DNA from 3 places in the Citrobacter sp. LJND-P06 genome. Region 2 is predicted to be linked to each of the others. Evidence: predicted binding sites of a transcription regulator. Region 2 holds the regulator's gene; each other region holds the start of a gene.
What was found. Region 2 encodes PurR, which represses purine synthesis genes. Its sites were predicted from a motif close to CANGCAAACGTTTGCNTG; they were not measured.
Positions count from the first base shown of each region.

Region 1: the regulator PurR is predicted to act here: its motif matches at 9,174-9,191, upstream of gcvT (glycine cleavage system aminomethyltransferase GcvT).
Region 3: the regulator PurR is predicted to act here: its motif matches at 1,849-1,866, upstream of purE (5-(carboxyamino)imidazole ribonucleotide mutase).

Region 1 is NZ_CP187317.1:766,200-776,648, reverse strand. It holds gene ygfZ (tRNA-modifying protein YgfZ) at 1-98, shown strand, start outside; gene trhA (PAQR family membrane homeostasis protein TrhA) at 176-835, opposite strand; gene yqfB (N(4)-acetylcytidine aminohydrolase) at 998-1,309, opposite strand; gene ACO7SM_RS03735 (MurR/RpiR family transcriptional regulator) at 1,362-2,090, shown strand; gene bglA (6-phospho-beta-glucosidase BglA) at 2,212-3,645, shown strand; gene ACO7SM_RS03725 (SDR family oxidoreductase) at 3,719-4,462, opposite strand; gene gcvP (aminomethyl-transferring glycine dehydrogenase) at 4,523-7,396, opposite strand; gene gcvH (glycine cleavage system protein GcvH) at 7,575-7,964, opposite strand; gene gcvT (glycine cleavage system aminomethyltransferase GcvT) at 7,990-9,084, opposite strand; gene ubiI (FAD-dependent 2-octaprenylphenol hydroxylase) at 9,537-10,449, opposite strand, start outside.
Region 2 is NZ_CP187317.1:2,492,499-2,502,947, forward strand. It holds gene ACO7SM_RS11930 (C40 family peptidase) at 1-586, shown strand, start outside; gene sodB (superoxide dismutase [Fe]) at 713-1,294, shown strand; gene ACO7SM_RS11940 (MFS transporter) at 1,348-2,514, opposite strand; gene cydH (cytochrome bd-I accessory subunit CydH) at 2,680-2,769, opposite strand; gene purR (HTH-type transcriptional repressor PurR) at 3,066-4,091, shown strand; gene punR (DNA-binding transcriptional activator PunR) at 4,088-5,020, opposite strand; gene punC (purine nucleoside transporter PunC) at 5,134-6,339, shown strand; gene cfa (cyclopropane fatty acyl phospholipid synthase) at 6,631-7,779, shown strand; gene ACO7SM_RS11970 (riboflavin synthase subunit alpha) at 7,820-8,461, opposite strand; gene mdtK (MdtK family multidrug efflux MATE transporter) at 8,680-10,053, shown strand.
Region 3 is NZ_CP187317.1:3,360,809-3,371,257, forward strand. It holds gene cysS (cysteine--tRNA ligase) at 1-425, opposite strand, end outside; gene ppiB (peptidylprolyl isomerase B) at 599-1,093, shown strand; gene lpxH (UDP-2,3-diacylglucosamine diphosphatase) at 1,096-1,818, shown strand; gene purE (5-(carboxyamino)imidazole ribonucleotide mutase) at 1,937-2,446, shown strand; gene purK (5-(carboxyamino)imidazole ribonucleotide synthase) at 2,443-3,510, shown strand; gene mnmH (tRNA 2-selenouridine(34) synthase MnmH) at 3,609-4,691, shown strand; gene ACO7SM_RS16045 (porin) at 4,769-5,902, opposite strand; gene ybbP (putative ABC transporter permease subunit YbbP) at 6,136-8,550, opposite strand; gene ybbA (putative ABC transporter ATP-binding protein YbbA) at 8,547-9,233, opposite strand; gene tesA (multifunctional acyl-CoA thioesterase I/protease I/lysophospholipase L1) at 9,201-9,827, shown strand; gene ACO7SM_RS16065 (SDR family oxidoreductase) at 9,856-10,449, shown strand, end outside.

The DNA.
Region 1 (10,449 bases), 1.7 Mb from region 2:
TGATGAATAACGACATGGAAGCCGACAGCGTATTTCGCGTTCGCGACGATGCCAACACATTGCACATTGAACCGCTGCCGTATTCGCTGGAAGAATAAGATATTAATGCCGGATGGCGGCTTACGATGTGCTTTTACAGGCCGGATAAGCGCAAACGCTATCCGGCAACAACGGTTCATGCCTGTCCGACATACAGATAAATCGCCAGGAAATGGCAGACGCTGCCTCCCAGCACAAAACCGTGCCAGATTGCATGGTTATAAGGAATGCGTTTGCAGACGTAGAAAATCACACCCAGCGAGTAAATCACGCCGCCGACCGCCAGCAACGTCACGCCACCCGCCGCCAGTTTGACCGCGAGCTGATACACCACAATCAGCGACAGCCACCCCATCGTCAGATACGTCACCAACGAGAGCACTTTAAACCGATGCGCGATGGTCAGCTTGAACAGTATTCCCAGCAGCGCCAGACTCCAGATAACGATCATCAGTCCATGCGCCAGCGGTGAATCCAACCCTACCAGCAGAAACGGTGTGTAAGTCCCCGCTATCAACAGGTAAATCGCGCAATGGTCGAATTTTTTCAACCACACTTTCGCTCGTTGATGGGGGATTGCGTGATACAACGTAGAGGCGAGAAACAGCAGAATCATGCTGCCGCCGTACAGGCTATAGCTGGTAATTGCCGTGACACTGGCATGGCTGTCTGCAGCCTGCACCAGCAGCAGAACCAGACCCACAATACCAAATACCAACCCAATACCGTGGCTAACGCTGTTGGCAATTTCTTCTGCCAGAGAATATCCCTGCTTAATTAAAGGTTTTTCAGCCATGAGCTACTCCGGAGAAACGTTCACGTTCGTGATTGCCTCTCTAGCGTAACTGAGAATGGTTCCAGTGAACACCTGTTAGCTCAAATAAATATCCAGTTTAAAATAAGCATTATAAATCATGCAATTAAATTAATTTTTTCAACTAACAACTGTTCTCAACAATCAAAGGCATTTAAAATCAATCACATAAAATTGTGACTGCCCAGGGTAAATTTCGGTAATCACCCGCTTCAACTCATCAAGAGACATGTTTTCTTGTTGCGCATGTTTTTCACCGATCGTGTCCAGGGTTACGGTAGAGGTTCCTGTGACTTTGATGGTGCAGAAATAGCCGTCATCTTCAAAGCGCCCCACGCGCAGAACATCCCCCACGTTAAAATGAGACTCTGAGGCGTCCCGGAGGGTAATGGTTTTCCGCCCGGCCAAAATGTCATCCTGAAAGCGCTGAAAAAAAGTGATGTCGTTTGGCTGCATGTTATTATTTCCTGAAGATGAAGTCTGATGAGTGAGTATTGCCATTGTGAGTATGTTCTCCCACGCTGCCATCGCCAGTCTCAACAATCTTGAGATGTTGGTCTACAACTATGTCATCAAAAATCGCGATAACATCGTCTACATGACTATTCGCGAACTGGCTGACGCTGCAGGGGTTTCGACCACCACGGTGCTGCGCTTTTGCCGCAAACTGAACTGTGATGGCTACTCTGAGTTTCGCGTACGGTTTAAATTATATTTAGAACAGAATGAACCGCAACAGGCTAATTTCGGTGCAAGCGAAATTATCAGTTTTTTTAAAAGTGTGAATAATGACGAGTTTGATAAATTACTCGATCAGGCGGTAGAGATTATTTTATCTTCCGAGCGAATTATATTCGTCGGTGCCGGAACCTCCGGCGCCTTAGCTAAATATGGTGCGCGCTTTTTCTCAAACGTTGGGAAATTCAGTAACCACATTGATGATCCTTATTTCCCTGTCACCAATGATATGGCCAGAAATGCCCTTGCGATCGTGCTTTCAGTCTCTGGGGAAACCGCAGAGATCCTGCGTTTTGCCAGCCAGTTCAGCCTGCATAACTGCAAAGTATTGTCTGTTACCAGCCATGAACACTCCGCACTGGCAAAACTGGCCGACTTTAATCTCTCCTGGCATGTGCCGCAAACGCGTATTGCCGGTGTTTATGATATTACAACACAGATCCCTGTCATTTATATTCTTGAAACATTAGGCCGTAAACTGGCGAAAAAATTAGCGTAAAAAAACAATTTGTTTTTTCGATGTAACAAGTCACAACGCGGCTATTTTGTTATATCGTGACATTTCAATTCCCTTTGTTAGACTCAAAATCAGAAGATCATTAATTTGAGATTGAGCCCAGATGAAAAAACTCACCTTACCGAAAGATTTCTTATGGGGCGGCGCAGTCGCTGCCCACCAGGTTGAAGGCGGCTGGAACAAAGGCGGCAAAGGCCCAAGTATTTGTGACGTACTGACCGGCGGCGCACACGGCGTTCCGCGTGAAATCACCCAGCACGTGGTGCCGGGAAAATACTATCCCAACCACGAAGCGGTCGATTTCTATGGGCGGTACAAAGACGATATTAAGCTCTTCGCAGAAATGGGCTTTAAATGCTTTCGAACCTCGATCGCCTGGACCCGTATCTTTCCACAAGGTGACGAAACCCAACCGAACGAAGAAGGGCTGCAATTCTACGACGACATGTTCGATGAGTTGCTCAAATACAATATCGAACCCGTTATCACCCTCTCCCACTTCGAAATGCCGTTGCATCTGGTACAACAGTACGGAGGCTGGACTCACCGTAAGGTGGTGGATTTCTTTGTGCGCTTCGCTGAAGTGGTGTTTGAACGCTACCAGCACAAAGTCAAATACTGGATGACCTTCAACGAGATAAACAATCAGCGGAACTGGCGCGCGCCATTGTTTGGTTACTGCTGTTCCGGTGTGGTCTACACCGAACATGAAAACCCGGAAGAGAGCCTGTATCAGGTTCTGCACCATCAGTTTGTCGCCAGCGCTCTGGCAGTGAAAGCGGCGCGCCGTATTAATCCTGCAATGAAAGTCGGCTGTATGCTGGCGATGGTGCCGCTTTATCCCTTCTCCTGCAAACCCGAAGATGTCATGTTCACCCAGGAATCCATGCGTGAGCGCTATGTCTTTACCGACGTTCAGCTTCGCGGTTACTACCCCTCTTATGTGCTGAACGAATGGGAACGCCGCGGTTTTAACATCAAAATGGAAGAAGGAGATGACGCGGTTCTGCGTGAAGGAACCTGTGATTATCTTGGTTTCAGCTATTACATGACCAACGCCGTGAAAGCCGAAGGCGGCAGTGGCGATGCCATTTCCGGCTTCGAAGGCAGTGTCCCAAATCCACATGTGAAAGCCTCGGATTGGGGGTGGCAAATTGACCCGACGGGTCTGCGTTACGCGCTTTGCGAACTGTATGAACGCTATCAGAAACCGTTGTTTATCGTGGAAAACGGGTTTGGCGCCTACGACAAAGTGGAACAAGACGGCAGCATCAACGATGACTACCGTATCGACTATCTGCGTGCCCACGTCGAAGAAATGATGAAAGCCGTGACCTATGATGGCGTGGATCTAATGGGCTACACTCCGTGGGGCTGCATCGACTGCGTATCTTTCACCACCGGACAGTACAGCAAGCGCTACGGCTTTATCTATGTGAATAAGCATGACGACGGCACTGGCGATATGTCACGCTCACGTAAGAAGAGCTTTAACTGGTATAAAGAGGTGATTGCCAGCAACGGCGAGACGCGCTAATTTTTTGCCGCCTTATCCAGCCTACACATCCCGTTGTAGGTCGGGTAAGGCGTAGCCGCCACCCGACAAAAAACTATTTGCCACCCGCCAGCTCAAGAAAACTGCCCGTCACATACGACGCCTTCTCACTCAACAGCCAGACAATCGCCTGAGCCACCTCTTTCGGTTGCCCGCCACGCTGCATAGGTAACGTAGACTTAACGCGATCAACCCTGCCAGGCTCACCGCCGGAAGCATGCATGTCGGTATAGATAAGGCCAGGACGCACGCAGTTCACACGTATCCCTTGCGCCGCAACCTCCAGCGCCAGCCCGGTGGTGAGCGTATCTACCGCCCCTTTCGACGCAGCGTAATCGACATACTCGAAAGGTGCGCCAAGCCGTGCTGCCGCCGAGGAGACATTCACAATCGCCCCGCCTTTGCCGCCATGCTTAAGCGACATTCGCTTCACGGCCTCCCGGCAACAGAGGAAATAACCGGTCACGTTAGTGGCCAGCACGCGATTAATCCGTTCGGCGGTCAGATTTTCTACCGTGCTTTGTTCAAATAAAATCCCGGCGTTATTCACCAGCGCCGTCAACGGTTCGCCGGTACGATCGAGAGATTCAAACATCGCCATCACCTGGCTTTCATCGCTAATGTCAGCACGCAGGGCGAATGCCTTACCGCCCGCAGCGACAATCGTGTTGACCACTTCCGTTGCCGCGCGGATATTGTGATGAAAGTTGACGGCGACGGTGTAACCCTCTGTCGCCAGTTGTAATGCGGTTGCGCGCCCGATCCCCCGACTGCCGCCCGTTACCAGTGCGATTGCCATACTATTCTCCCAAAAAATAAAGGCGCCGAAGCGCCTTTAAAAGATAGTTGAAGCGGAAAATTACTGGTATTCGCTCATCGGTACGCAAGAGCAGAACAGATTACGGTCACCGTAAACATCGTCGAGACGTTTTACCGTCGGCCAGTATTTGTTCTCTACGCCCGCCGGGAACACGGCGATTTCACGGGTGTATCCATGATTCCACTCCGCCACCAGCTCATTCTGAGTGTGCGGCGCGTTAACCAGAGGGTTATCTTCCAGTGGCCACTCGCCCGCTTTCACGCGATCGATTTCGGCACGAATCGCCAGCATCGCATTGATAAAGCGATCCAGTTCAACCTTGCTTTCGGATTCCGTCGGTTCCACCATCAGCGTACCCGCCACCGGGAAGGACATGGTCGGTGCATGGAAACCGTAGTCAATCAGGCGTTTGGCGATATCCAGTTCACTGATGCCCGTCTCTTCTTTCAGTGGGCGAATATCGAGAATGCATTCGTGCGCCACGCGGCCATCACGACCCGTGTACAGCACCGGGTATGCATCTTTCAGACGGCTGGCAATGTAGTTAGCATTGAGAATAGCCACCTGGCTTGCTTTTTTCAGCCCCTCTGCGCCCATCATGCGGATGTACATCCAGCTAATCGGCAGAATAGAAGCGCTACCGAACGGAGCCGCAGATACCGCGCCCTGACGGGTCAGCATGCCTTCGATCTGCACCACGCTATGACCTGGCACAAACGGCGCCAGATGCGATTTCACCCCGATAGGGCCCATACCTGGGCCGCCACCGCCGTGCGGAATGCAGAAGGTTTTATGCAGGTTGAGGTGCGATACATCTGCGCCGATAAAGCCTGGCGTAGTGATACCGACCTGCGCGTTCATGTTTGCGCCGTCAAGGTAAACCTGGCCGCCAAACTGGTGAACGATTTCGCACACTTCACGGATCGTCTCTTCATACACACCGTGGGTGGACGGGTACGTCACCATGATGCAAGAGAGGCTGTCGCCGTGCTGTTCCGCTTTCTCACGCAGATCCACCAGATCGATGTTGCCCTGTTTGTCGCACGCGACGACAACGACCTGCATCCCCGCCATTTGCGCGGATGCCGGGTTAGTACCGTGGGCTGACGCCGGGATAAGACAGATATCGCGATGCCCTTCGTTGCGGCTCTCGTGGTAATGACGAATCGCCAACAGACCCGCATATTCACCCTGCGCACCTGAGTTTGGCTGCATGCACACGGCGTCGTAACCGGTCAGTTTAACCAGCCAGTCAGAAAGTTGGCTGATCATCTGGTGATACCCTTCAGCCTGATCCGCCGGGCAGAAAGGATGCAGTTCAGCAAATTCCGGCCAGGTAATCGGGATCATCTCGGCAGCGGCGTTCAGCTTCATGGTGCAGGAACCCAGTGGGATCATCGCCTGATTCAGCGCCAAATCTTTGCGTTCCAGAGAGTGCATGTAACGCATCATCTCGGTTTCGCTGTGATAGCGGTTAAACACCGGATGCGCCAGGATCTCGTCGTCACGCAGCATGCTGTCCTGAATAGAACGGCTGTCATACGCAACGTCTTTGTCCAGCGTGTCGATATTCAGGCCATGGTTTTCACCAAGCAGCACGGAGAACAACGCCAGCACGTTTTCACGGGTGGTCGTTTCATCCAGCGTGATGCCGACCGCATTGTGGATATCGCTACGCAGATTGATTTCTGCCGTTTCCGCGCGCGCCAGCACCGCAGCTTTGTCAGCTACTTCAACGCACAGGGTGTCAAAGTAGTGCGCATGGCGCAGCTTCATCCCTTTCTGTTGCAGGCCGGTTGCCAGAATATCGGTCAGGCGATGAATGCGATTTGCAATGCGTTTCAGCCCTTCAGGCCCATGATAAACCGCATACAGGCTGGCGATATTGGCCAGCAGCACCTGAGAGGTACAAATGTTGGAGTTCGCTTTCTCGCGACGAATATGCTGCTCGCGGGTCTGCATCGCCATGCGCAGAGCGGTATTGCCCGCCGCATCTTTTGATACGCCGATAATACGGCCTGGCATAGAGCGTTTGAATTCATCTTTCGCGGCAAAGAATGCCGCATGCGGGCCGCCGTAGCCCATCGGCACGCCAAAGCGTTGTGCAGAACCGAAAACGATATCTGCGCCTTGTTTGCCTGGTGCGGTCAGCAGAACCAGCGCCATAAAATCGGCGGCGACGCTGACCACAATTTTGCGCGACTTCAGCTCGGTAATCAGCGCGCTGTAATCGTGTACTTCCCCGGTTGTGCCCACCTGCTGTAACAGCACGCCAAACACATCCTGGTGATCAACCACTTTTGCGGCGTCGTCGACGATCACGTCAAAACCGAAGGTTTCCGCACGGGTGCGAACCACGTCCAGCGTTTGAGGATGCACGTCGGAGGCGACGAAGAAACGGTTAGCGTTTTTCAGCTTACTCACGCGTTTCGCCATGGCCATCGCTTCGGCCGCCGCAGTCGCTTCGTCGAGCAGAGACGCAGAAGCCATATCCAGGCCAGTCAGATCCAGCGTCACCTGCTGGAAGTTGAGCAGCGATTCCAGACGCCCCTGGGAGACTTCCGGCTGGTATGGCGTATACGCGGTGTACCAACCCGGATTCTCTAACATATTGCGCAGGATAACCGGCGGCAATTGCACGGCGGTGTAGCCCATGCCGATGTAAGACGTGAAGCGCTTATTGCGGCTGGCGATCGCTTTGAGTTCTGCCAGCGCAGCATATTCGGTCGCAGCTTCACCCACCTGCGGCGGGGTCGCAAGCTGAATATCTTTCGGCACAATCTGGCCGATCAGCGCGTTTAACGACTCGGCGCCAACGGCATTCAGCATTTCTTGCTGTTGCGCAGCGTCCGGTCCGATGTGGCGTTCAATGAAAGCGCCGCTGTTTTCAAGCTGGCTTAACGTCTGTGTCATGGGCGATGGTTCCTGAAACGTGCAGTGAATCGTAGGTGTCTCTACTTACCTGAATACGCAAAATAATTCGCGTTGCAGGAAGGCGGCAAGTCAGTGAATCCCCAGGAACGTACATAAGTACGTGACTGGGGTGAACGAGCGCAGCCAACGCGCCTGCAGCGCGAAGTATGAAGCGTATTTATTCGTCTTCTAACAGGGCTTCGTATGCAGTGGCATCCAGCAGCGCGTCGATTTCGCTCGCGTCGTTGGCTTTGATTTTGAAAATCCAGCCGCCCGCATACGGTTCGCTGTTGATAAGCTCCGGAGAGTCGCTGAGCGCGTCGTTAACGGCCACGATCTCGCCTCCTACCGGCGCATAAATATCAGAGGCCGCTTTGACGGACTCTGCGACCGCGCAATCATCGCCTGCGCTAACGGTGCTGCCGACGTCTGGCAGATCGACAAACACCATGTCGCCCAACAGTTCCTGAGCGTGCTCGGTAATGCCCACGGTGTAAGTACCGTCCGCTTCTTTACGCAGCCATTCGTGTTCTTTGCTGTATTTCAGTTCTGCAGGTACGTTGCTCATCAATCAATCTCCAAAAAAGGATGAATCACGCGACGGCTTTGCCGTTACGCACAAAAACAGGTTTCGTTACTTTTACCGGCATCTCGCGGTTACGGATCTGCACAATCGCCGTTTCACCAATGCCCGCTGGCACTCGCGCCAGCGCAATGCTGTAACCCAGCGTCGGAGAGAAAGTGCCGCTGGTGATAATGCCTTCCTGCGTGTTGCCCTGCGCATCGATAAAGCGAACCGGCAACTCATTACGCAACACGCCTTTTTCCGTCATGATAAGACCGACCAACTGCTCGTGCCCTTTTTCACGCTGCGTTTCCAGCGCTTCGCGACCGATAAAATCACGGTCGGTCGGTTCCCAGGCAATAGTCCAGCCCATGTTGGCGGCTAATGGAGAAATGCTTTCGTCCATCTCCTGGCTGTACAGGTTCATGCCTGCTTCCAGACGCAACGTATCACGCGCGCCCAGACCACACGGCTTCACGCCTGCTTCCACCAGCGCACGCCAGAAATCTGCCGCCTTTTCATTTGGCATGGCGATTTCATAGCCCGCTTCACCGGTATAACCGGTTGTCGCAATGAAGAGATCGCCCGCCTGGACGCCAAAGAACGGTTTCATCCCGTCGACTGCGCGACGCTGTTCTTCAGTAAACAACGCGGCTGCTTTCGCCTGCCCGTTTGGCCCCTGTACGGCAATCAACGACAGATCGTCACGGACGGTAATGTCGATGGCATAAGGTTCGGCGTGTTGGGAAATCCAGGAGAGGTCTTTTTCGCGGGTGGCGGAGTTAACAACGAGGCGGAAGAAATCTTCAGTGAAGTAGTAGACGATAAGGTCATCTATCACGCCGCCCGAGGCATTAAGCATACCGGAGTAGAGGGCTTTCCCGGTTTTCGTTAGCTTTGCCACGTCATTTGCCAGCAGATAACGCAAAAACTCCCGGGTGCGGCTGCCTCGCAGATCGACAATCGTCATATGCGAAACATCAAACATACCGGCATCGGTGCGCACAGCATGATGCTCATCGAGCTGGGAACCGTAATGCAGCGGCATCATCCAGCCATGGAAATCGACCATTCGTGCGCCACATAACGTGTGTTGTTCGTACAAAGGAGTCTGTTGAGCCATCTTTTCCTCGTTGAATAAGCAGGGCTTACAACCATTTCGTGATGAAATTTACGCCACGAAACCCGTCATCGAAGCCACGTTATGGCCTCAACGCAAACGTTCTCTTTTCCATTGAACTTACCACCGAAACTGGCGCTTAACCATAAGGTAAAATTAACTATCACATTAGCTTATGCCAAAAAACGGCAAAGCAGACCACAGAACAAAAAACCAAAAATATAATTAACAGACCTATAACATGCAAACCACAAGCGCAATCCATCGAGATTATCGATATTAAATTCTAAAAAAATGTCAAAAATCGAGACGAGAGAAAATCATGATATAAAAAAATCTAATGCGAAAAACGGCGTGGAATTAGATTATTTCAAATGAGAGGAGTCCCCCGGCGCGAAGGCCGGGAGAAGAAAGTGTGACGGGTCTCAAACTCTTAGAAGCGGGGGCGAAATTTCTTAACGAAGCCACTCAGGCAAATCATTCAGTCCCATCGCCTGACGGATAAGTTGCGGTTTTACACCAGGGAGGGTATCGGCCAGTTTCAGACCAATGTCGCGCAGCAATTTCTTCGCCGGATTCTCCCCAGCAAACAGCTCGCGAAAACCTTGCATACCTGCCAGCATCATGGCGGCACTGTGCTTACGGCTACGCTCATAACGACGCAAATACAGATATTGACCAATATCTTTGCCCTGGCGCTGCAAGCGCTTCAGTTCGTCGATAAGTTCCGCAGCATCCATAAAGCCGAGGTTAACTCCCTGCCCCGCCAGCGGATGGATGGTGTGGGCGGCATCACCGACCAGTGCCAGACGATGGGCGGCAAACTGGCGCGCATAGCGCCCCGTCAGCGGGAAGACCTGACGTTCGCTTTCCACGCGACACAACCCGAGACGGTTATCAAACGCAATATTCAATGCCCGGTTGAATTCCTCTTCGCTCGCATGTTGCATCCGCTCAGCCTCTTGCGGCGAAAGCGACCAGACAATAGAGCAAAGATGCGGATCGACGAGGGGCAGAAATGCGAGAATACCTTCGCCATGAAACGCCTGGCGAGCAACGGCATCATGCGCCTCTTCGGTACGAATAGTCGCGACCAGCGCATGGTGGCGATAGTCCCAGAAGGTCAGCGGAATATCTGCTTTACTGCGCAGCCAGGAGTTTGCGCCGTCTGCCCCAACCACCAGGCGAGCAGTTAACATCGAGCCATCTTTCAGGGTCAGAAACGTTTCATTTTCCCCCCAGGCCACCTGCTGCAGTTCTGCGGGAGCCATCAGCGTAACATCCGAGGATTGCTGCGCTTTTTGCCACAGAGCGTAGTGGATCACCGTATTTTCAACGATATGCCCAAGATGGCTGTAGCCCATGCTT
Region 2 (10,449 bases):
CACCACCACGCCCGCAAAAACCACCAAAACCGCACATCGCCGCGTCTCCTCCACAACAGCAAAAACAGCCGCCGTCACCTGGAGCGAAAAGTGCACGCCACGCAAAGGCCGCAAGCCCCATTGCGTGAAGGTGAAAGAAACCGCGCCAGTTTCGCTTGCTGATGCACATAAGGTCAGAGTACAGAAAGCGACCAAAACGGCGATGTCCACATTGATGAATCAGATTGGCAAACCGTATCACTGGGGCGGCACGTCGCCACGCACCGGTTTTGATTGCAGCGGTCTGGTCTATTACGCCTATAAAGATCTGGTGAAGTTCCGTATTCCGCGTACAGCCAATGAAATGTACCACCTTCGCGATGCCTCACCGATTGAGCGTGATGAACTGATGAATGGCGATCTGGTCTTCTTCCGAACCCAGGGGCGCGGTACCGCGGATCACGTCGGCGTGTATGTCGGCAATGGTAAATTTATCCAGTCCCCCCGTTCAGGGCAGGAAATTCAGATAACCTCATTGAGCGAAGATTACTGGCAACGCCACTATGTCGGCGCCCGCCGCGTCATGACGCCAAAAACCATTCGTTAATTTCTTACCCTGTTTGTTACGCAACAGGGTAAGTTCTTCTTTTGCATCACCTTTCAATTTGCTACCCTATCCTTACGTACTTTATGGCTATTGTACGTACCCATATTAATAATAAGGAGAGAAGCAATGTCGTTCGAATTACCTGCATTACCGTATGCCAAAGACGCCCTGGCACCTCACATTTCCGCTGAGACGCTGGAATATCACTACGGCAAACATCACCAAACCTATGTAACGAATCTTAATAACCTGATCAAAGGTACCGCCTTTGAAGGTAAATCGCTGGAAGAGATCGTCCGTAGTTCAGAAGGTGGCGTATTCAATAACGCAGCCCAGGTCTGGAACCACACGTTCTACTGGAACTGCCTGGCCCCGAACGCGGGCGGTGAACCAACCGGTAAACTGGCTGACGCTATCGCTGCGTCCTTCGGTAGCTTTGCTGAGTTCAAAGCACAGTTCACCGATGCTGCAATTAAAAACTTCGGTTCCGGCTGGACCTGGCTGGTAAAAGGGACTGATGGCAAACTGGCTATCGTTTCTACGTCCAACGCGGGTACTCCGCTGACCACGGATGCCACCCCGCTGATGACCGTTGACGTGTGGGAACATGCTTACTACATCGACTACCGTAATGCCCGTCCTGGCTACCTGGAGCATTTCTGGGCGCTGGTAAACTGGGAATTCGTTGCGAAGAACTTCGCGGCGTAAATACGACAACGCAGAAGGGAAACCTTCTGCGTTTTTATTTTCAACTCAGTCGTTTAGTTGGCGACATATGCCGTTTCAGGTTGCCTTCTCGCTGAAACAAAGACCAGCAATAACGCCAGCCCTGCCACAATGGCGCCCATCACCGGAACAAAGCTATATCCCAGACCGCCGGAAATCACCGCGCCACCTGCCGCCGCGCCTAACGCATTCCCAAGATTAAATGCCCCAATATTCACCGATGAAGACAACCCCGGCGCCTCACTGGCAACACGCATCACGCGCATCTGCAAAGGCGGTACGACGGCAAATGTTGCCGCGCCCCACACGACCATACTGAACGCAGCGCCCAGGTCATTGCGCGCCAGGAAAGGAATCGCCAGCATGATAACCATCAGCAGCAGTAAGAAACCTTTCAGCGTACCGTTGACGGAACGATCGGCCAGTTTGCCGCCTAAATAGTTGCCGATCGAAAATCCGACGCCGATCAGAACTAACATGGCGGTGACAAATGCCGGCGTAGCATGGGCGATGTTTTGCAGAACGGGGGAAATATAGGTGTAGAGGGTAAACATTGCCCCCGCCCCCAGCACAGTGGTGAGCAGCGCAGAAAGCACCTGCGGACGTAATAAGACCGCCAGTTCTTTACGCACATCGGGGCGTTCCCCTGCTCCCCCTTTCGGCAGAGAGAAGAATAAACTGAGCATCGCAATCACCCCCAGCCCGGCCGTTGCTAAAAAGGACATCCGCCAGCCAATGGTTTCCCCAAGCCATGTAGCGGCAGGTACGCCGCCGATGTTTGCAATGGTCAGCCCCATAAACATCGTCGCCACGGCGCTGGCCTGTTTATGTTTCGGCACCACGCTGGCCGCCACGACCGAACCCAATCCGAAAAACGCGCCATGATTTAGGCTGGTCAAAATGCGCGATAGCATCAAGGTGGTGTAATCCGGCGCAATGGCCGACAGGACGTTGCCCAGCGTAAAAATGGCCATCAGAAAAATCAACGCATTACGACGAGCCCGGTGTGAAAGCAGCAGGGTCATCAACGGCGCGCCCACCATCACGCCCACCGCATAAGCGCTAATGAGCATCCCGGCGGCGGGAATAGAGACATTCACGCCATGCGCAATGACGGGCAACAGCCCCATTGGAGAGAATTCCGTGGTTCCAATACCAAATGCGCCAATCGCAAGCGCCAGTAAGGGGTAATTGATTTTCATACGTCGACTCCGCTGACCGTGCCGCGAAGCGACACCCGATAAGAGCCAAAAGCATGACATCAATCACAAAAATAATAAAGTTAACAGAATGGCAAAAGACTTTTGCTGATTGAGTAACAATGAAGGGGTAACGAAATGAGGGAGAGCACGCTCCCTCACGGTAAATCAGTGCAGTGCGGCGGTCAGACCACCCGCGACGATCAAGCCCAGAACAATAATAGTGGTTACTAATGAAAACTTCAGATCGGTGCTCATCAAATTTGCTCCTTTTTATTCCCACACAAAAAGTGATATTGCGCATTTTTACACACTTGGATGTAAAAATCTCCCAGGATTTATATTGATAACCACTTTTAACTCTTCCCCTTTTCGTCAAGATCAGACAAAATTCCACGCTTACTTGATTAGTGTACCGGCCATTGACCCCCTCCTGACGTTTCGTGTCGTTTTCCCGGCGTGCCGCAACCCTGATGTTGCGATAAGGGTGTGTAGAGGCAAACGTTTACCTACAGTATTTTCAGGAGTTTGGATATGGTCTGGAGTGAAATGTAATGGCAACAATTAAAGATGTAGCGAAGCGAGCAAACGTTTCCACTACAACCGTATCACATGTAATTAACAAGACGCGTTTTGTCGCAGAAGAGACGCGCAATGCTGTCTGGGCTGCTATCAAAGAATTGCACTACTCCCCGAGTGCCGTCGCCCGCAGCCTGAAGGTGAATCACACCAAATCTATCGGCCTGCTGGCAACTAGCAGTGAAGCCGCTTATTTCGCTGAGATTATTGAAGCCGTTGAGAAAAACTGCTTCCAGAAAGGCTACACCCTGATTCTTGGCAATGCCTGGAATAATCTCGAAAAACAACGGGCCTACCTTTCCATGATGGCGCAAAAGCGTGTGGATGGTCTGCTGGTCATGTGTTCGGAATACCCGGAGTCCCTGCTCTCCATGCTTGAAGAGTATCGCCATATTCCTATGGTGGTTATGGATTGGGGCGAAGCGAAAGCTGACTTTACCGATACGGTCATTGATAACGCGTTCGAAGGCGGTTATATGGCCGGTCGTTATCTGGTCGAGCGCGGTCATCGTGAGATTGGCGTCATTCCTGGCCCAATGGAACGTAACACGGGTGCTGGCCGCCTGGCGGGCTTTATGAAGGCGATGGACGAAGCGCTGATAAAAGTGCCGGAAAACTGGATAGTTCAGGGCGATTTTGAACCCGAGTCTGGTTATCGTGCAATGCAGCAGATCCTCTCTCAGACCCATCGCCCCACAGCGGTATTCTGCGGTGGTGACATCATGGCAATGGGGGCGCTGTGCGCTGCCGACGAAATGGGTTTGCGCGTACCGCAAGATATTTCGGTGATCGGTTATGACAATGTGCGCAACGCGCGCTATTTCACCCCCGCACTGACCACGATTCACCAGCCGAAAGACTCACTGGGCGAAACGGCCTTTAATATGTTGTTAGACCGAATCGTCAACAAGCGTGAAGAGTCGCAGTCTATTGAAGTCCACCCGCGACTGATCGAACGTCGTTCGGTTGCTGATGGTCCGTTCCGCGACTATCGTCGTTAAGCCTCCCCTGCGGGAACCTCTTCAGGTTCTCGCAGCCACTCTTTATTCAGCGTTTCACTGTCACCTAAATACTCCAGCAGCCAGGCTAATGCGGGCGAGGTGTCATTTTGCTGCCAGGTCAGGCAACATGCCGCATCCGGGAATGGATTCTCCAGGGTTAATGCGACCCATTTGCCGCTGTCGATCCACGGTTTTGCAAAATGCGTAGGCACCATACCGACACATAACCCGGCGGAAAGGCAGGTCGCTGACGACTCCCAATCCGGTACGATCACCCGTTTTTGGTTATCCAGCAGCCAGGTAATACGTTTAGGCAGTGTCCGTGAGGTGTCTTCACGAACCAGCGACGGCCAGTTGCGCAACGTATCATCACTCAAAGGGCCGGGCATCGTCGCCAGAGGATGATGACGTGCCACCACACAGCTCCAGCTCAACATTCCCATATCGCGAAAGGTATAGCGCCCACCGACGGGGATAGCCTGCGTCGCCCCAATCGCCAGTTCCACGCGTCCGTCGGACAGCGCATCCCAGACGCCGTTGAACACTTCCTGAGAAACAATCAGCTCAACATCATCAAAATGACGGTAGAAATCGACAATCATCTGCCGGGTGCGATCTGCCCGCACAATATTGTCCACCGCGATGGAGAGCTGTCCTCGCCAGCCGTTAGCAATTTGTTGGCACTGCTGGCGGGTGATCTGCATTTTTTTGATAACAGAGCGACCTTCTTTTAAAAACCAGGCACCCGCGGGCGTCAATTCCACATCCCGATGGCGTCGTTCAAACAAGGGCACCGCCAGCCACTCTTCCAGTTGACGTACGGTGTAGCTGACTGCAGAAGGCACGCGATGCAGCTCCTGGGCGGCGGAACTGAAGCTGCCATTGCGCGCGACAGCATCAACAACTTCAAGGGAATATTCTGACCACATATTCTGCCTACAAAAATTTTGAACTCAGTAGACAAATATTAGCGTTTCACAACAGGAATTTCACTCCCTACACTCTGCGGCCATGTCTTACTGATAAAAAAAGAGAATGTATTATGCAACCGGGAAAAGGGTTTTTAGTCTGGCTGGCGGGTCTCAGCGTACTGGGTTTTCTGGCAACAGACATGTACTTACCTGCTTTTGCTGCCATTCAGGCCGATCTGCAAACACCGGCCTCTGCCGTCAGCGCCAGTCTGAGCCTGTTCTTAGCCGGGTTCGCCATCGCCCAGCTTGCCTGGGGGCCGCTGTCCGATCGTTATGGCCGTAAGCCTATATTATTGCTCGGTTTGTCCATCTTCGCCTTCGGAAGTCTGGGTATGCTGTGGGTAGAAAGTGCAACAGGCTTACTGGTGCTGCGCTTTATTCAGGCTATTGGCGTGTGTGCTGCCACCGTTGTCTGGCAGGCGCTGGTAACCGATTACTATCCTTCGCAAAAAGTTAACCGTATTTTTGCCACCATCATGCCCCTGGTCGGGTTGTCGCCTGCACTTGCGCCGTTGTTAGGGAGCTGGATCCTCGCGCATTTTTCCTGGCAGGCCATTTTCGCCACGCTGTTTGTGATTACGCTGATCCTGATGTTGCCAGCCCTGCGTTTAAAACCCACCGCTAAAGCACGTAACGATAGCCAGGATAAATTGACGTTCACCACCCTGCTGCGTTCAAAAGCCTATCGCGGGAACGTGCTGATTTACGCGGCCTGTTCCGCCAGCTTCTTTGCATGGTTAACCGGTTCGCCGTTCATCCTTAGCGAAATGGGTTATAGCCCCGCAGTGATTGGTCTTAGTTATGTTCCGCAAACCATCGCCTTCCTGATTGGTGGGTACGGTTGCCGTGCAGCGTTACAAAAATGGCAGGGTCAACAACTGTTACCCTGGTTACTGGCCATCTTCGCATTGAGCGTCGTTGCGACCTGGGCGACCAGTTTTATTAACGCTGTATCGTTGACCGAAATTCTGATCCCCTTCTGTGTCATGGCTATCGCCAACGGCGCAATTTACCCTATTGTTGTGGCTCAGGCATTGCGTCCATTCCCCCAAGCCACCGGGCGTGCCGCCGCATTGCAGAATACACTGCAGTTGGGTCTCTGTTTCTTCGCCAGTCTGGTCGTCTCGTGGTTAATCAGCACGCCGTTGCTGACGACCACCAGCGTCATGTTATCAACCGTTGCGCTTGCAGGATTAGGCTATTGGATGCAGTCGCAGGCGAGTGAGTCCACGCACCACACCACGCACTCTGAGATGGCACACAACGATTCGTACTAAAAATAGCGATAACAGCCACTCATTAGCTCGCTAACATTTTTGGGTTGTTTCACCGAAAATAGAGGCCTATACTCATTTTCGGTTGTTACAAAAATACGATAAATATTACGTTCTAACGGGAGCCGGAGCGCTCCCGTTTAACCAGGGAATGGTCTTTTCGGCAAGGGTTCTCCCTTCCTCTGTTCTACGTCGGATTATAGGCTCGCGGACTTTTTCCGTGAGATTTCTCACAAAGCCAAAAAGCGTCTACGCTGTTTTAAGGTTCTGATCACGACCCGTGATGGAGAAACTATGAGTTCATCGTGTATAGAAGAAGTCAGTGTACCGGATGATGACTGGTACCGTATCACCAACGAATTACTGAGCCGTGCAGGCGTTGCTATCAACGGCCCTGCCCCGGCGGATATTCAAGTCAAAAACCCCGATTTTTTCAAACGCGTATTGCAGGAAGGTTCGCTGGGTTTAGGTGAAAGTTACATGGATGGCTGGTGGGAGTGCGAGCGACTGGATATTTTCTTCAATAAAGTTTTGCGCGCAGGCCTCGAAAATCAACTTCCTCACCATTTCAAAGATACACTTCGCATCGCAGGCGCACGCCTGTTCAACCTGCAAAGTAAAAAACGCGCCTGGATAGTCGGCAAAGAGCATTACGATCTTGGTAATGATCTTTTCAGCCGGATGCTTGACCCGTACATGCAATATTCCTGCGCCTACTGGAAAGAGGCCGATACTCTGGAATCTGCCCAGCAGGCGAAGCTAAAAATGATTTGTGAAAAATTGCAGCTTAAACCGGGTATGCGTGTGCTGGATATCGGCTGCGGCTGGGGCGGATTATCGCAATATATGGCGGCCAATTACGCGGTCAGCGTGGTTGGCGTGACCATTTCGGCAGAGCAGCAGAAAATGGCGCAGCAGCGCTGCGAAGGACTCGATGTCTCCATTCTGCTGCAAGATTATCGCGACTTACAGGATCAGTTCGATCGTATTGTCTCGGTAGGTATGTTTGAACATGTCGGCCCCAAAAACTACGACACCTACTTTGAGGTGGTTGACCGTAATTTAAAATCTGACGGCCTGTTTCTGCTTCATACCATCGGCTCTAAAAAGACCGACAACAATGTCGACCCGTGGATCAATAAATATATCTTCCCGAACGGTTGCTTACCTTCCGTACGTCAGATTGCTAACGCCAGCGAGCCGCATTTTGTGATGGAGGACTGGCACAATTTTGGCGCCGATTATGATACAACGCTGATGTCGTGGCATTCACGCTTTATTAAAGCCTGGCCTGACATCGCAGAGAATTACAGCGAGCGTTTTAAGCGGATGTTCAGTTATTATTTGAATGCCTGCGCTGGTGCATTTCGCGCCCGCGATATTCAACTCTGGCAGGTCGTTTTTTCACGCGGTGTTGAACACGGTCTGCGCGTTCCCCGCTAACAGAGCAGCCCCCGAATTCTGCGGGGGCCACTTTTATCTTTTAGGCGTCATTCGCCAGCTTATTCGCGGCACTGTCGCGGGCCGCTAATACGCGCTCAACCGTATCGATAACCGCCTGGGTTTGCGGATCGATTTCGATATTCACGCGAGCGCCCAGCTTTTTCTTGCCCAGCGTAGTGCGTTCAAGCGTTTCTGGAATAAGGTGAACACAAAAACGCGTTGCGGTGACTTCTCCAACGGTCAGGCTGATGCCATCGATGCCGATATATCCTTTGTACAGAATATATTTCATCAACTGCGGATCCTGTATTTTGAACCAAATCTGACGGTTATTTTCTGAGGTCAGAATTTTTGAGATCTCGGCGGTGGTCATAATATGACCCGACATTAAATGCCCACCAATCTCATCACTGAATTTGGCGGCGCGTTCAACATTCACCAGATCGCCGACGTTCAGCTCACCTAAATTCGTAATACGTAAGGTCTCTTTCATCAAATCGAAACTGATCTGATTACCCTTGATTTCGGTCACGGTCAGACAACAACCGTTATGCGCCACCGACGCGCCCGTCTCCAGCGCATCCAGCATGTGTTCAGGTAATTCCACTACATGAGTGCGAAAATTCGGTTTTTCATCAATCGACACCACTCTGGCGGTGCCCTGCACAATACCCGTAAACATACCTGCAACTCCTGAAATCAGTTTGAAAATCTCTGCCCAGCACAATAGCAGGTGAAAATTCAGGTTGCCAGCAAAGTGCCGCTCACACCTGTTTTTTCACTGGAGAATTACACATTCCCCGCTACAATAGACTGCAAATTCCCCTGCATCTTCTTCTTGCTGCCAATCAAGGCGGCTTTTCTGGTCTCTCAAATAACAACAAAAAACAAGGTGTATACGTGCAAAAGTATATCAGTGAAGCGCGTCAGTTATTAGCTCTGGCAATACCGGTGATTCTCGCGCAAATCGCCCAAACCGCAATGGGGTTTGTTGATACCGTGATGGCCGGTGGATACAGCGCCACAGACATGGCGGCTGTCGCCATTGGCACATCCATTTGGTTACCGGCCATTCTGTTCGGCCATGGCCTGCTGCTGGCGATGACCCCCGTCATTGCGCAGTTAAATGGTTCCGGACGCCGTGATCGTATCGCCCATCAGGTGCGCCAGGGATTCTGGCTGGCGGGGAGTGTCTCCGTCCTCATCATGGTCGTGCTGTGGAACGCCGGGTATATCATCCGCTCCATGCATAATATTGATCCGGCGTTGGCCGATAAAGCCGTCGGTTATCTGCGCGCCCTGCTGTGGGGAGCGCCAGGATATCTGTTTTTCCAGGTGGCGCGTAACCAGTGCGAAGGATTAGCCAAAACCAAGCCCGGCATGGTCATGGGATTCCTCGGACTGCTGGTCAATATTCCGGTTAACTACATCTTCATTTACGGCCATTTTGGCATGCCGGAACTGGGCGGTGTTGGCTGTGGTGTTGCGACCGCCGCGGTGTATTGGGTGATGTTTATCGCGATGGTTTCCTACATCAGGCGCGCACGTTCGATGCGCGATATTCGTAATGAACCAGGATTCAGTAAACCCGACACCGCCGTGGTGAAACGGTTAGTCCAGTTAGGTCTGCCGATAGCATTAGCCCTGTTCTTCGAAGTGACCCTCTTTGCCGTGGTGGCGTTGTTAGTATCGCCACTGGGTATCGTCGATGTGGCGGGTCACCAGATTGCACTCAACTTCAGTTCGTTGATGTTTGTACTGCCAATGTCGTTGGCAGCGGCGGTGACGATTCGGGTGGGGTATCGTCTGGGTCAGGGATCAACACTGGATGCGCAGACCGCAGCCAGAACCGGTTTGGGTGTCGGTGTCTGCATGGCGATGATGACGGCAATTTTCACGGTCACACTGCGAGAGCATATCGCCCTGCTCTATAACGATAATCCGGCAGTCGTTGCGCTGGCGGCACAGTTAATGCTGCTGGCAGCGATTTATCAGATCTCCGACTCCATTCAGGTCATTGGCAGCGGTATTTTACGTGGCTATAAAGACACGCGATCCATCTTTTTTATCACCTTCACCGCGTATTGGGTGTTGGGGTTGCCCAGCGGGTATATCCTGGCGTTAACCGACCTGGTCGTTGACCGTATGGGGCCGGCGGGCTTCTGGATAGGCTTTATTATCGGTCTGACCTCTGCAGCCATTCTTATGATGCTGCGTATGCGATACCTGCAACGCCAACCGTCTACGGTTATTTTGCATCGCGCTGCGCGATAAATACACAATGCCCACCTAAAAAAAAACCGAACACACATTGTGTGTTCGGCATCCAATAGATGAATAAATGTACTACTGCGTAGGTAGAATATCACGCAGGTACATATTCATTCCTCTCATCATAGATTTAATAAATAAATTAAAAACTCATATTTGAGTCACAAAACTATCGATAAAAAGAGCCGCACAGGTCTACGGCTCGCTAATTATAACGATTTAGGTATTTAAAACAAATACACAAAACTGATGTGAAATATTATTTCATTCACACCATGAATGAGTGTTTCCGTTAGTTACGGCTGTATTAACTAATAACAACTAATAAATAGTTAGGAATTGCTGAACTATTAAGATTCAGCTTAGGATGTCCCTGATTCAAGGAATCGCAATTAGTTC
Region 3 (10,449 bases), 870 kb from region 2:
ACGTCGCCGTTGTCAGCCACATAGGCATGACCTTTGGCAATCAACTGTTCAGTAATTTCAATGATTTCGTGGATATGGTGCGTTGCACGCGGCTCGAGATCCGGGCGCAAAATGTTTAACGCATCAAAATCGTTGTGCATCTCGGCAATCATGCGATCGACCAGTGCCACAAAGTTTTCGCCGTTTTCGTTGGCACGCTTAATGATTTTGTCATCGATATCGGTAATGTTACGCACGTATTTCAGTTTGTAGCCGAGGTAACGCAGGTAGCGCGCCACCACATCGAAGGCAACAAATGTACGTCCGTGACCAATATGACAGAGATCGTAAACGGTAATACCACACACGTACATGCCGATTTCCCCGGCATGAATAGGCTTAAATTCCTCTTTCTGGCGCGTCAGTGTATTAAAGATTTTTAACATCGAAGATTCCGTATAGACGTGTGTGGATAATAAAGTCTGTATAATACCCATAATTCAGACTGGAATCAGCACACATTGCAAGATGATCCCGTCTTACGGTTATGCTATAACACCCCACTATCTGTGACCCAGCGTTGGGTCGAAGCACCACTATATCGAAACAGGATGCAAAAATGGTTACTTTCCACACTAATCACGGCGATATCGTAATCAAAACCTTTGATGACAAAGCACCTGAAACAGTTAAAAACTTCCTGGACTACTGCCGCGAAGGTTTTTACAACAACACCATTTTCCACCGTGTCATTAATGGTTTTATGATTCAGGGCGGCGGTTTTGAACCGGGCATGAAGCAAAAAGACACCAAAGACGCTATCAAAAACGAAGCCAACAACGGTCTGAAAAACACCCGTGGTACGCTGGCAATGGCGCGTACTCAGGCTCCGCACTCCGCAACTGCCCAGTTCTTTATCAACGTAGTCGACAACGACTTCCTGAACTTCTCTGCTGAAAGCATGCAGGGCTGGGGCTACTGCGTATTCGCTGAAGTTGTTGAAGGCATGGACGTTGTAGACAAAATCAAAGCGGTGTCCACCGGTCGCAGCGGCATGCATCAGGACGTACCAAAAGAAGACGTCATCGTCGAAAACGTGACCGTCAGCGAGTAATCGTGGCGACACTGTTTATTGCAGATCTTCACCTCTGCACAGAAGAACCGGCGATCACCGCCGGTTTTCTGCGTTTTTTAGCCGGTGAAGCGCGTCAGGCAGACGCACTGTACATTTTGGGCGATCTTTTCGAAGCCTGGATAGGCGACGACGATCCCAATCCCCTGCACCACGAGATAGCTGCAGCCATTAACGCGGTGGTCGATTCCGGCGTGCCCTGTTTTTTTATTCACGGCAACCGCGACTTTCTGCTCGGAAAACGTTTTGCCCGTGAAAGCGGCATGACCCTGCTGGCGCAGGAAAAAGTACCTGACCTGTACGGCAGACGCGTGTTGATCATGCATGGCGATACCTTGTGTACCGACGATGCCGGTTATCAGGCGTTTCGCGCCAAAGTGCATAAACCCTGGCTGCAAACGCTGTTTCTTGCCCTGCCGTTGTTTATTCGTAGCCGTATTGCCGCCAAAATGCGGGCTGGCAGCAAATCCGCCAACCGCAGTAAATCGCTGGAAATCATGGATGTTAATCAGCAGGCCGTGGTAGCCGAGATGGAAAAACATCAGGTTCAGTGGTTGATTCACGGTCATACCCATCGCCCGGCGGTGCATGAACTCACGGTCAACGGAAAACCCGCGTTTCGTGTCGTTTTAGGCGCCTGGCACCACGAAGGCTCAATGGTAAAAGTCACGCCGGAAAACGTCGAACTGATCGCCTTCCCGTTTTAAATTCTCACAGCTATTCGCCGTAACTTTAACCGCGCAACCGTTTTCCTTGCCGGATTATCATGCTATTCTCTGTGGCCTCAAAAGCAGTGTGTCCCGCACCACAGGAGTTTTCAGACGCATGTCTTCCCGCAATAATCCGGCGCGTGTCGCCATCGTGATGGGGTCCAAAAGCGACTGGGCTACCATGCAGTTTGCCGCCGAAATCTTTGAAATCCTGAACGTTCCACACCACGTTGAAGTTGTTTCCGCTCACCGCACCCCCGACAAATTATTCAGCTTCGCCGAAAGCGCCGAAGAGAACGGTTTTCAGGTGATTATTGCCGGTGCTGGCGGTGCCGCACATTTGCCGGGCATGATTGCGGCGAAGACGCTGGTGCCCGTACTGGGCGTTCCGGTACAGAGCGCGGCACTGAGCGGCGTTGACAGCCTCTACTCTATTGTTCAGATGCCACGCGGTATTCCGGTCGGCACGCTGGCGATTGGCAAAGCGGGCGCGGCGAACGCAGCACTGCTGGCAGCACAAATTCTGGCGATCCATGACAGCGCGTTGCATCAGCGCCTGAATGACTGGCGTAAAGCACAAACGGATGAGGTGCTGGAGAATCCAGATCCGCGGGGTGCGGCATGAAGCAGGTCTGCGTGCTCGGCAACGGTCAGTTAGGGCGGATGCTGCGCCAGGCCGGTGAACCGTTAGGGATAGCCGTCTGGCCAGTGGGACTGGACGCCGAACCTGCCGCCGTTCCTTTTCAGCAAAGCGTGATTACCGCAGAAATTGAGCGCTGGCCAGAAACCGCGTTGACCCGCGAACTGGCGCGCCACCCGGCCTTCGTCAACCGCGATGTGTTCCCAATTATCGCTGACCGCCTCACGCAAAAGCAGCTTTTTGACAAACTCTCCCTTGCCACCGCACCGTGGCAATTGCTGGCCGCCAGCGACGAATGGCCGCACATTTTCGACACGCTTGGCGAACTGGCGATTGTTAAACGCCGCGTCGGAGGTTATGACGGTCGCGGACAGTGGCGCTTACGCCATGATGAAACCGACCAACTCCCGAATGACTGCTACGGCGAGTGCATTGTCGAGCAGGGGATCAACTTCTCCGGGGAAGTGTCATTAGTTGGCGCACGCGGGCACGACGGCAGCACCGTATTTTATCCGCTGACCCACAACCTGCATCAGGACGGAATTCTGCGTACCAGCGTGGCGTTCCCGCAGGCTAACACCCGATTGCAGGAACAGGCGGAAGCCATGCTTTCTGCCATCATGCAGGAGTTGGGTTACGTTGGCGTGATGGCGATGGAGTGTTTTATCACCTCAGAAGGGCTGTTGATCAACGAACTGGCCCCACGCGTGCATAACAGCGGGCACTGGACGCAAAACGGCGCCAGCATCAGTCAGTTCGAACTGCACCTGCGCGCCATTACGGGACTACCATTACCGACGCCGGTGGTGAACAGCCCATCGGTGATGGTGAATTTGATTGGCACGCCTCTGAATTATGACTGGCTGAAACTGCCGTTAGTGCATCTGCACTGGTACGACAAAGAAGTTCGCCCGGGACGTAAGGTGGGACACCTGAATCTGACCGACAGCGACACCGCACGCCTTAACGCCACGCTGGAAGCACTGGCGCCATTACTGCCGCCAGACTACGCCAGCGGCATCATTTGGGCGCAAAGTAAGCTGATATAACCCAGAAAAATGCCGGGAAATAGAACTTCTCCTTTCCCGGCCCCTCCCTCAGCGCGTAAAATCCTGCCCATTGCTGTTTTGTTTTATCAGGATCTCCCATGAACGATGGAACGGATTATCGCGCGATCCTCACCGCCGACACGCCTTTAATCGATGTACGCGCCCCAGGCGAATTTACCCAGGGCGCCATGCCCGCAGCCATTAACCTGCCCTTGATGAATGATGAAGAGCGCGCCGCCGTCGGCACCTGCTATAAGCGCCAGGGGCCAGAAGCCGCACTCAAACTCGGTCATGAACTGGTGTCCGGCGAACGTCGCCAACAGCGGCTGGATGGCTGGCGAGAAGCATGTCAACAACGGCCCACCGGCTATCTTTGCTGCGCACGCGGCGGTCAACGCTCGCACATTGTCCAGCAGTGGCTGCACGCGTCAGGCATTGACTACCCGCTGATCCATGGCGGCTATAAAGCGTTACGCCAGTCTGCTATCCGCCTCACCGAAGAGCTGGTGCAAAAGCCCATCACCTTAATTGGCGGCTGTACCGGCAGCGGCAAGACGCAACTGGTACAACAGCAGCCCAACGGTATCGATCTCGAAGGCCTGGCGCACCATCGCGGCTCCTCATTTGGCCGCACTTTGCAGCCGCAACTCAGTCAGGCCAGTTTTGAAAACCTGCTGGCAAGTGAGTTGCTCAAGGTCGATGCGCGCCAGGCGCCGCGTTCCTGGGTGCTGGAGGACGAAGGCCGGATGATTGGTTCGAACCATCTGCCGGAATGTTTGCGTGAGCGTATGGCACAGGCGGTCATTGCGGTGGTCAACGATCCCTTTGAGTTGCGTCTGGAACGGCTGCGTGAAGAGTATTTCGTGCGCATGCATCATGACTTTACTCACGCGTATGGCGAAGAGCGCGGCTGGCTGGAATACAGCGAATATCTGCACCACGGGCTGTCAGCCATTCAGCGTCGGCTGGGTCTGCAACGATTTAAAGAATTGACCACTGCGCTCGATATTGCCCTGGCTGAACAGCAGAGCACCGGCAGCACCGAGGCGCATTTCAGTTGGCTGGTACCGCTGCTGGAAGAGTATTACGACCCGATGTATCGCTATCAGCTCGAAAAGAAAGCAGAGAAAATTGTTTTTCGCGGCACGTTTGATGACGTCGGAGAGTGGCTAAGCCACTAAAAAAATGCCGGATGGCAGCAATGGCCTTATCCGGCATATATTTTGTAGGCCCGGTAACACCGGGCACAGTGTCAGACTTAGAAGTCGTAACGCAGACGCACCAGGTTCATATCACCCAGGTCGTCGGTGCTGGAGGTAAATACGTGTTCGTAATCAACACGGAAACCATAATCCAGTTGGAAGCTAATCCCCACGCCGTTGTCGGTACGCAGATAATCACGACCATTCACGTATTCAATACGATCGCCCATAAAGTAAGGCTGGATGGATTTAACCGCATACTGACCAATCGGGAATGTATAGCCCGCAAAGTATTCCAGACCCCACGCATCACCGGCAAAGTAATCGTTAACAGACACTTTTTTGGTGGTCATGAAGTTCTGATACCAGCCGCCGCCCATGGAGAACGTCCAGTTGTCAGGTTTCCAGCTAAATGCCGTACCGACGATGTTCTGGTCGTAGGTTTTGCTGTCGTTGCCACGCATTTCCGCACGGGTGTAGTTCCACGCCGTACCCCAGGTCAGATCGTCTGTGATGTGATAATCCACACCCAGAGAGCCGCCGCCTTTACGTTTGTATTTCAGGCCATTGTTCGGGTTGTAGTCGTCGCTGAACAGATAGGACGCGTAGAGATCAACATCCCCTACCGTTTTCTTATATTTTAGCGATTTACGGGTACGATACGAACCATCATAGTCGCCGTTAATCCCGTTACCCGGTGCCTGACCGATCATGTCGTAGTCCCAGATATCGGTTTTCGCCCCGACCACATCATAGTAAATGCTGTTCTGTTGACCGAAGGTCAGCGTACCCCAGGTATCACTTTTCAGACCGGTGTACAGCATACGACGGGTCGTGTCGTGAGCACCATCCGCGTAGTGGTTGTCCCAGTTGAACATCGCCGGGAAGTTCACGCCCAGCTCGTAGTAGCTGACCCAGCTAATGTCATCAAACAGGTAGTAATCGGCCGCGAAACGGAAACGTGTACCGCCGTCAAACCCATTACGCTTATACCCATTCGCACCGTCATCGCCAGCCATATTCTGGAACTGCGGACGGATACTCCCGCCAACGGTGAAGTTGAGACGGCTCAGAGGATCGCCCGCCTGAGGATCCTGTTTCAGAACCGTGATTTCCGCCTGAGAGGCGAAAGACGTCAATGCCACTGCTGCGCCGATCGATGCCGCCAGCGCTGTTGTTTTTATAGTCATCATTGTTCCTTGATAGATTTACCCTGAAAAATTCACGCGTCGCCAGGCGACATGAATTCTGACGGGGATAGCCTGCTAATTATTCAGCATGTGAATATTAACTTTTATTGGCACTGCTGTGTTGGCGGGTTTTTAATGATTTGTGCTACTAAATATCAAGGAGTTATCAATTTGTGCCATATAATGGGTACGCGCCAGTATAAAAACTGGCGCGCAATCATCATATATATAAATTAATTATTGAATTGACGGAACAGCGCTTTGCCTTTTAAAAGACGAACGCCCAGCCATCCGCCGCAAACGGAGAGTAACAGTGCGCCACAAAAGGGCAGCACAATCCACAGTCGCCAGTCAGGCTCCCACGGGAAGTCAAAAACGCGGGTTTGCAGCACGGCCAGCGCCGTTTCAGCGCCAATGGCCGCCACCAGCCCGGAAACCAGCCCCAGCATGGCAAACTCGCACCACAACGTGGTACGCAGCAGTTTTTTACCCGCGCCCAGCGTACGCCAGACCACCAGCTCCTGATGACGCTGGCGCATACCAACCTGCACCTGTGCCAGCAACAGCAACATGCCGCAAGCGGTCACCAGAACCACCATCACCTCCAGCGCCCGACTGACCTGCTCCAGTACCTGAGCCACCTGTTTGAGGATCGCGCCAATATCCAGCAGACTGACCGTAGGAAACTCGCGGTTCAACTGCGTCAGCATGCCATTGCCGTTCTCCCAGCGAAAACTGGTGAGCCAGCTTTGCGGTTGCCCATCCAGCGCGCCAGAGGGGAAAATAAAGAAGAAATTGGGGCGCAGACTTTCCCAGTCCACCCGGCGCAAACTGGTGACCTTCGCGCTGAACGCCTGGGTATCGCCCATAAAGGTCACGGAATCCCCGAGGCTGATATTCAGGCGTTTCGCCAGCCCCTCTTCGATTGAGACTTCCCCGACGTTTGGCGGCCAGTTTCCGGCCGTGATCGGATTATGGTTTGGGCGAATATCCTGCCAGGTCAGATTGAGTTCGCGGTTAAGCGCTTCATCCTGATTTCCCTCCGTGGGTTTCCCGTTAATGGCCGTCAGCCGCGCCCGCACGATCGGGTAGAACGCTTCGGGGATCACCTGATGCTCCGAGAGGAACGCCTTCAGGGGCGTCACTTGTTCCGTCGCAATGTTCAACAAAAAGTAATTTGGGCTTTCCGGCGGCATTTGTTGCTGCCAGCGATCGAGTAAATCGCCGCGCAGCACCAGCAGTAGCGCCAGCAGCATAAAAGAGAGCGAAAACGCAGAGAGCTGGCTCAGGGTGGACCAGGGCTGACGCAGCAGTCGGCTCACCGCTAAGCGTAACGGCAGCGAAGTTAATGTCAGGCCACGCAGGACATTCAGCAGCATCCAGCCTAATACCCCGCACAGGAGCGCCAACACCACCGCGCCCGCCAGAACCGCCCACAGCAGCATACTGCCGCCCATTAACCCGGCTAGCAGAGCAACCACCACCATGCTCACGACCGGAAGATAGATTTTCAGCGGCCAGACGTTTGCCACCACATCACGGCGTAACACCCGCAGCGGCTGTGTCGCTAATAGCAGTCGATAGGGACGTAGCCCGACCAACAGAGAGATCACGGTCATCGTCCCCAGCGCCCAAAGCCAGGGCCAGGGACTGGCCGGGGGCAACTCAGCAGGCAAAACGGGCCTGAGCAATATCATCAGCACGTTTTCGAACAGCAGCCCAACGCCGCCGCCCGTTATCGCAGAAAGCGCCAGTACCATTAACCACTGACCGATAATTAGCTTACGCAATTGTGCGCGACCGGCCCCCAGCGTTTTGAGGATGGCGACCAGATCGTAGCGGCTACGGCAGTAATGGCTCATCGCAACGGCCACGGCAGCCACCGCCAGCAACAGCGTTAACAGCGCCGAAAGCAGGAGAAATTGCTGCGAGCGTTCCAGCGACTTACCCAGCGCCCCGTCGTCCTGTTCCAGTCCGTACCAGCGATGCTCTGGTTTAAGCTGCGGCAGCAACCATTTTTCATAACCGTCGAGCTGTTGCGCCGTTCCACCAAATTTATAGCGCCATGTGACGCGACTCCCCGGCTGCACCGCCCCTGTTTTTTCAACATCGGCGATATTCATCATCAGGCGCGGCGCCATCTGGAAAGGGTTAAAACCCGAATCCGGCTCCTGAATCACCTCCCCGGCAATACGCAGCGTTGCGTCGCCAACGTCAAGGGTGTCGCCGGTTTTCAGATTGAGTAGCGCCATCAGGCGCGGAGCCAGCAGCACAAAACCGGGTTGTGGTTTTAACCCAGGCGGCTGGGTTTGCAGTTCGCCGTACATCGGATAGACACTGTCTACCGCTTTGACATTCGCCAGTTGTGGCGTATCGCCGGCGAAGGTCATGGTGGCGAACGTCAGTTGCTCTCCCACTTTCAGCCCGCGTTTGCGCGCTTGCTCAATCCACGCCTGCGGCACCTCGCGAGAACTGCGCAGCGCCCTGTCTCCCGCCATAAACTCGCGGCTTTGCTGGCTGAGTCCCTTTTCCATACGATCGCTGACCTTGCCAAGCGCCAGCACACACGCCACCGCCAGACTCAGCGCCAGCCAGACAATCAGTAATGACGGGGAGCGCCATTCGCGCCAGAACCAGCGTGCAATCATGCCTCCTCCCGCAACTGCCCATTGACCAGCCGCAGACGCCTGTCGCAGCGTGCCGCCAGTTGCGGATCGTGCGTCACCAGAATCAGCGTCGTGCCATGTTCGCGGTTGAGTGAGAACAACAGGTCGGCAATCTTATCGCCGGTGTGTCGGTCGAGATTACCGGTTGGCTCGTCGGCAAACAGCACATCCGGGCGACCATTGAACGCCCGCGCCAGCGCCACGCGCTGCTGTTCACCGCCGGAAAGCTGCGCCGGAAGATGGTCCAGCCGTTTTCCCAACCCCAGTTGTTCGAGCAACGCTTTCGCGCCTGCGCGGCTTTGACCGCTGTTCTCACCGCGCAACAACGCAGGCAGTTCGACGTTTTCCAGCGCGTTCAGCGTGGGGATCAGCATAAAGGACTGAAAAACAAAGCCGACATGCTGCGCGCGTAGCTGCGCACGCGCCTCTTCGTCCATCGCGTGCAACGGTTTGCCCACCAGACTCACCTCGCCGCTACTGCCGTCATCCAGACCGGCCAGGATCGCCAGCAAGGTGGATTTCCCGGATCCCGACTCACCAATCAGCGCAAGGGTATCGCCGCGTTTGACAACCAGTTCAACTCCGGTAAGGATGGAAAGCTCATGCTCCCCCTGACCGACGGACTTCTTAAGATGATGAACTTCAACAATGTTTTCCGCTGGCATCTGCCCTTCCTGTTCCTGATTCTGTTAACCTTCCGCGCCGCCGCAGCGGATACGTTACTGATTCTGGGCGACAGCCTGAGCGCCGGATACCGTATGTCGGCCAATGCCGCCTGGCCAGCGCTCCTGCATGATAAATGGCAGACCAAAACAACGGTGGTCAACGCCAGTATCAGTGGTGATACCTCACAACAAGCGCTGGCGCGCCTGCCCGGGTTACTGCAACAACATCAACCCCAGTGGGTGCTGGTAGAACTGGGCGGCAATGACGGTTTACGCGGATTTCAGCCTCAGCAAACGGAGCAAACGCTGCGTAAAATATTGCAGGACGTTAAAGCCGCAAACGCCAAACCGCTACTGATGCAAATACGTCTGCCCGCAAACTACGGTCGTCGGTATAATGAAACCTTTAGCGCCATCTATCCGAGACTTGCCACAGAGTTCGATATTCCGCTTCTGCCCTTTTTTATGGAAGAAGTTTATCTGAAACCCCAATGGATGCAGGACGACGGCATTCATCCTAATCGCGACGCTCAACCGTTTATCGCCGACTGGATGGCGAAACAATTGACGCCATTAGTTAACCACGACTCGTAAATCAACGGAGATCCTGACAGGTAAAGTTATGCAAAAATCGGTCTTAATAACAGGATGTTCCAGCGGAATCGGTCTGGAAAGCGCCCTGGAACTCAAGCGCCAGGGTTTCCAAATCCTGGCGGGCTGCCGCAAACCCGAAGACGTCGCGCGTATGAACAGTATGGGCTTCACCGGCGTTCTGCTGGATCTGGACTCACCCGAAAGCGTGGATTGCGCGGCCCAGGAAGTACTCGCCCTGACCGATAATTGTTTGTATGGGATCTTTAATAATGCCGGTTATGGCGTTTATGGCCCGCTCTCAACCATCAGCCGCGAGCAGATGGAACAGCAGTTTTCCGCCAATTTCTTCGGCGCACATCAGCTCACCATGCGTCTGCTGCCCGCCATGTTGCCGCACCGCGAAGGGCGCATAGTTATGACCTCCTCGGTGATGGGACTGATTTCCACGCCAGGTCGCGGCGCTTACGCGGCCAGCAAATACGCGCTGGAGGCCTGGTCAGACGCGCTGCGTATGGAACTGCGCCACACGGGGATCAAAGTCAGTCTGATTGAACCCGGCCCTATTCGCACCCGCTTCACAGAAAATGTAAACCAGACGCAAAATGACCAACCGGTAGAAAAC